DNA from 2 places in the Roseburia sp. genome. Region 1 is predicted to be linked to the other one. Evidence: predicted binding sites of a transcription regulator. Region 1 holds the regulator's gene; the other holds the start of a gene.
What was found. The regulator Rex, encoded in region 1, represses fermentation and respiration genes when NADH is low (regulators of the CRP and FNR family bind a similar motif). The targets are predictions, from matches to a motif close to ATTGTTAANTANTTAACAAT.
Positions count from the first base shown of each region.

Region 2: gap (type I glyceraldehyde-3-phosphate dehydrogenase) is a predicted target of Rex. The motif match lies at 1,686-1,705, and genes of this name have one in related genera.

Region 1 covers NZ_JBGLEJ010000005.1:669,823-673,029, reverse strand. Annotated here, with positions in the region: gene ACDD58_RS14515 (NAD(P)H-hydrate dehydratase) at 1-1,186, opposite strand, end outside; gene ACDD58_RS14510 (redox-sensing transcriptional repressor Rex) at 1,273-1,926, opposite strand; gene abc-f (ribosomal protection-like ABC-F family protein) at 2,051-3,207, opposite strand, start outside.
Region 2 covers NZ_JBGLEJ010000004.1:126,325-129,531, forward strand. Annotated here, with positions in the region: gene pgk (phosphoglycerate kinase) at 1-445, opposite strand, end outside; gene gap (type I glyceraldehyde-3-phosphate dehydrogenase) at 546-1,562, opposite strand; gene ACDD58_RS03975 (IS1634 family transposase) at 1,955-3,207, shown strand, end outside.

The sequences.
Region 1 (3,207 bases):
TCTCATTGACTGTTTTTCCGGTAAGCCGGCTCATCTCTCCGGGATGAGGTGTGATCACTGCCGGGATTTTAAAATTTTTCCAGATATCTGCCTCTGGTAAGTCATTCTGCTCTGCTATCAGATTTAACGCATCCGCATCAAAAAGAATTGCTTTCTTTTCCTGTGACGTTCCATATTCTAACACAAAATTTAATATCTGTGCAGCAGTTTTTTCTTTCCCAAGCCCGGGACCTGCCACAATGGCATCTGCCCAATCAAAAGCCTCCTGTAATACAGCCTTCCCCGGAGCAGCATTTTTATCATAAGTAGTAAGAACCGCCTCTGGAACACAGCTCTGTAAAATAATCCTGTTTTCTTCCGGCGTCAGCACACGCACCAGACCGCATCCTGTGGCGTAAGCAGCTTTTGCAGATAAAACTGCCGCCCCTGCCATATTGACACTTCCTGCGATCAGCAAAAGTTTTCCATAGCTTCCTTTATTAGAATGACTTTTTCTCTCCGGGAGCAGCAATAAATCTTTCGTTTCCAATGCCATTACTGACGGTGTCTCTCCCAGCCAGCTTTCTTTCGTGATACCGATATCACATACGATCACTCTGCCGGCATATTCATTTCCCGGCCAGAGAATACTGCCTAATTTCGCAAATGCGAATGTGATCGTGATATCTGCACGAAATGCCATACCAAGGACAGCACCTGTATCTGCAGAAATTCCGGATGCAATATCCACTGCCACTTTTTCTCCCGGAAGTGTATTCATACAACATAATATATCTGCATAAGTACCAGTCACGTCTCTCGACAACCCTACACCAAATAGTGCATCTATGACAGTTGTTGGTCTGATCTGTTCCGGTAAATCCGTATAGACAGGAACACCATATGCATTTAAAATATCCTGCTGGATTCTGTTTTGCTCCGAGCAATGATCTTTATTTCCAGCAAAAACAACTGTAACAGTATGTCCCTCCAGAAATAAAAGGCGGGCGATCGCAAAACCATCTCCACCATTATTTCCGCTGCCGCATACGATAAGAACTTCTGAGAGATCAACCTTTTGCTTATGGAGTTCATTTACAAATGTTATTGCTGCATGCTCCATCAGAAGAAGTCCCGGAACTTTAAAATGTAAAACGGTATTTACGTCATATTTTTGCATTTCCCTGCTGTTTACAAGATACTTCATGATAATAAGCCCCCTGTTATAAGCAAAAAACGCCGCACAAAGATCTGTGCGGCAGCTAATTGCTTCCTGAATTTATGGCACCCTTTTCAGTTGCCGTTTTTTTCTGCTTTTTTGTTTCTGACAATGTTGTAAGATAACTGCATCAAACTGTCGGAAAGATGTACATTCTCTACAACAACATTTTTATCAATGAGCTCCAGGTCTACATGCGCAAAATTCCAGATTGCGCGGATTCCAAGTCCGACTAGTCTGTTTGCAATGGCATCAGCCTTTTCCTTTGGCATAGTAAGCGCCGCAATATCCACCTGATTTTCTGCACAGAAACTCTCTAATTCATCCAGCATGCGGATTTTGATTCCACGCACGGTCACACCGTCCAATGCAGGATTTACATCAAACAGTCCTATGATCACAAAACCAAGTTTTTCAAATTTCACATAGTTTGTAAGTGCCTGTCCAAGATTACCTGCACCCACCACAATAATATTGTGTCTTTCATTTAAACCTAATATCTTACCGATTTCCTCATATAAAAACTTTACATTATAACCATAACCCTGCTGGCCAAAACCACCAAAATTATTCAGATCCTGTCTGATCTGGGATGCGGTCACATTCATTCGTTTACTCAGATCATTGGATGATATACGTTCTACACCGGCATCTAAGAGTTCTCCGAGGTAGCGGTAATAACGCGGCATTCTCCGGATAACTGCCTGTGATATTTCTTTTTCCTGCACAAAAGGTTCCACCTTTCTTACGTTCTCTCGTTTATTATAGTGATTTCCCCTGTGTCTGTCAATGTGTGAAAAATTTAACTATCTTTTTTCAATAAGATATTTTCTGCTTTGTCAGGAAATATCATCAATCAGTTCCATCTAACTGCATTGACAGCTCTTCCCAGGTTTCATAGCAGGTTTCCAGTCGTTCCCTGCACTCCTGCTGTCTTGCTGCAAGCTCATTTAATTTTGCGGAATTAACTGCGTTTTCCGGCTTTGCACATTCTTCATCGATCATGCTTATTTCACTTTCAAGTGCGGCAATCTCTTCCTCGGCTTTTTTTAAACTGTTTTCAATTTTACGAATCCTTGCCTGCTCTGCTTTTTGTGCCTGCCAGTCGAGCTTATTAACGGCATCATCCTGTTTCTTAGGCTGCACATCTGAAGTTTCTGGCTGTTTCACATACAACTGCGTCATAATATCATGTTTTTCCAGATAATAATCATAATTTCCGATATAATTTACAATTGTTTCACCTGTCAGCTCCAGGATTCTTGTTGCTGTCTGATTGATAAAATAGCGGTCATGTGAAACAAAAAATACCGTTCCTGTATACTGGTTTAATGCAGATTCCAAAATTTCCTTGGATGTAATGTCCAGATGGTTTGTCGGCTCATCTAAAATAAGAAAATTAGCATCTGAAAGCATCAGTTTTGCCAGGGAGACACGGCCTCTTTCACCACCGCTTAAATCTGAGATCCGCTTAAACACATCATCATTTGTAAATAAAAAGGCTGCCAGTACATTGCGGATCTTTGTGTTATTCAGCTCTGGATAAGCATCTGAGATCTCTTCAAATATGGTTTTATCCATATGTAAAAGCTGATGTTCCTGATCGTAATATCCAATGTGAACATTCGAACCAAGTGTTACCGTACCACCATCTGCCTGTATCAGATTATTGATGATCTTTAAGATGGTCGTTTTCCCGGTTCCGTTATTGCCGATCAGTGCTACCCGCTCCCCACGTTTAATCTCGAATGAGATATCCGAAAACAATGTAACCGGCGGATATGATTTTGCAAGACCTGACACCGTAAGGACATCATTTCCGCTGACCACATTTGGCTCTAACACGATCTTAATGTCTGTATTGTCCTCAACCGGTTTTTCAATACGTTCTATCTTGTCTAACATCTTTTCGCGGCTCTCCGCACGCTTGATGGATTTTTCACGGTTAAACGATTTTAACTTTGTGATAACTTCTTCCTGATGTCTGATCTCACGCTGCTGATTATAAT
Region 2 (3,207 bases), on a different contig from region 1:
CACATACATAATCGTCTGCAAGATCAGCTAATTCTTTGCTGAACTCTTCGCCGTTCTTTGTCTCCTCAGCGCCACGGAAACGTGTATTCTGTAATAATACAACATCTCCTTCGTTCATTTCAGCAACTGCTTTTGTAGCCGCCTCACCTGTTACATTGTAATCAGATACGAAGTTTACTTTTTTGCCAAGTTTCTCAGAAAGTTTCTCAGCTACCGGAGCTAAAGACTCGTCTTCGTTTGGTCCGTTTTTTACTTTTCCAAGATGTGAACAGAGAATTACTTTTCCACCATCGTTGATTAATTTCTGGATGGTAGGAAGAGCTGCGTTGATACGTGTCTCATCTGTGATTTTTCCATCTTTTAACGGAACGTTGAAATCACATCTTACAAGTACTCTTCTTCCTTTTACATTAATGTCGTCTACAGATTTTTTGTTTAATGACATAATATATGTCCTCCTTTTATATAATTGGGGTATAAAAACAGGCCCGGTCCAATAGGACCGGACCTGCTAAAAGTCGCATATAGTTATCGTAACCCGTCGATTATGCTAACTCACTGAAGTATTTGATTGTACGAACCATCTGAGATGTGTAAGAATTCTCGTTGTCATACCATGAAACAACCTGAACTTCGTACTGGTCATCAGATACCTGATTAACCATTGTCTGAGTTGCATCGAATAATGAACCAAATCTCATTCCTACGATATCGGAAGAAACGATCTCATCCTCGTTGTAACCGAAAGACTCGTTAGCTGCTGCTTTCATAGCTGCATTGATGTCTTCTTTTGTTACTCCAGCTTTCTTAACAACTGCTGTTAAGATTGTTGTAGAACCTGTTGGGGTTGGTACACGCTGAGCAGATCCGATTAATTTACCGTTTAACTCTGGGATAACAAGACCGATTGCTTTTGCAGCACCTGTGCTGTTAGGAACGATGTTAACTGCTGCTGCACGTGATCTTCTTAAATCACCTTTTCTCTGAGGTCCATCAAGAGTCATCTGATCACCTGTGTAAGCATGGATTGTTACCATGATACCAGACTGGATCGGAGCATATTTGTTTAATGCATCTGCCATTGGTGCTAAGCAGTTTGTTGTACAGGAAGCTGCTGAAATGATTGTATCAGAAGCTTTTAATGTCTCGTGGTTTGTATTATAAACGATAGTAGGAAGGTCATTTCCTGCTGGAGCAGAGATAACAACTTTTCTAGCACCTGCATTGATGTGAGCCTGTGCTTTTTCTTTGCTTGTATAGAAACCGGAGCACTCTAATACAACGTCAACTTTTAAATCTCCCCATGGGCAGTTGTTTGCATCTGGGAATGCGTAGATTTTGATCTCTTTACCGCAAACGATGATAGAATCATCTGTTGAAGATACTTCATCAGCATGCTCATATTTACCCTGAGATGAATCATATTTTAACAAGTGTGCTAACATTTTAGGACTTGTTAAATCGTTGATTGCTACTACTTCATATCCTTCTGCTCCAAACATCTGTCTGAAAGCAAGACGACCAATACGGCCAAAACCATTGATTGCTACTCTTACTGCCATTTTTAATTCCTCCTAGAATTTGTAAATGTGATAACTTGATGGGACTTATGCCCGTCCCAAGCTTCCTTTATTTTAACCAATTTCTTTTGAAAGTTCAAGCCTTTTTCTCTACTTTATTCTGTGTTTGTTAAATTTTTCACTATATGCAATTTTCCGGTCGTTTTTTCATGAATTTTATACAAAATATACAAATATGACTTCTTTTCTTTTGTGGGATAGGCTATACTATATCATAAGCTACTTACCAAATGTTGGTTTGTTTATGAAATAAATCGCCCCGGGAGTTTGACACATTGAAATGCAAAAACGTACCGCAAAGCCTTGAAATAGACTTATTTTTTTGTCAAATTTTTATTTTTATTATATAGTAATATTTGGTGATATGTTGTATAATGGTGACAGAGGTGATTATTGTGCGTATAACAACATCAAAATCAAAAAATTCTGAGTCCTTTTACATCACTCAGTCCTATACAAATGCCAATGGGAAAAGTACTTCCAAAACCATCCGAAAATTAGGTACATTAGCTGAATTATCAGCGCAGCTCCACACGGATCGTGACGGAGTTGTTGAATGGGCAAATGAACAAGCTCGTCTTGAAACACTGAAATATAAAAGTGAAAAAGAGGATGCTACTGTCATGATCCCATTTCATTCCAACAGACTCATGGACTATAATAAGCAGAAACTTTTTTCTGGCGGATATCTTTTTCTTCAGTCTATTTACTATGGGCTTAAGCTCGATTCTATCTGCCGAAAAATCAAAAGCCGACATAAATTCGAGTATGATCTTAATGCGATTTTATCTGATTTAATTTATACAAGGGTCCTGGAACCTTCCAGCAAAAGTTCTTCTTTCCGAGCAGCAAAACAGTTCCTTGAGCCTCCCACTTATGAACTTCATGATGTGTACCGAGCTCTTTCTGTTCTTGCTTCTGAAATGGATTTTATTCAATCAGAAGTTTATAAAAATAGCTTTTTTCTCGGTGACAGAATGGATCGGATCCTTTATTATGATTGCACAAACTACTACTTTGAAATCGAACAGGAAAATGGAGATAAAAAATACGGAAAAAGCAAAGAGCACCGTCCGAATCCCATTATTCAAATGGGTCTCTTTACGGATGGTGACGGAATACCTTTGGCTTTCTCACTCTTTCCTGGAAACCAAAATGAGCAGAAATCCTTAAAACCTTTAGAAACAAAGATTCTCCAACAATTCGGCTGTGATAAGTTTATCTATTGCAGTGACGCCGGACTTGCTTCTGAGGATAACCGTGTTCTTAATCACATGGGACAGAGGGCATTTATTGTCACTCAGTCCATCAAAAAGCTGCCTGCTGAAGACCGGGCATGGGCTTTAAAGAAAACTGGCTTTAAACGTCTCTCAGATGATAAACCTGTTGACCTCACAAAACTGACAGATGATGACAAGAACCAGCTTTATTATAAAGACGAACCATTTACAACAAAAAAACTGGATCAAAGATTGATCATAACCTACTCCCCTAAATATGCCGCTTATCAGAAATCCATCCGTGCGGAGCAGATCTGTCGGGCAGAAAAAATGGTTGCAAATGGCTCTCTAAAAAAACAGCGCAAAAATCCAAATGATCCTGCAAGATTTGTAAATAAGGTAGCTGT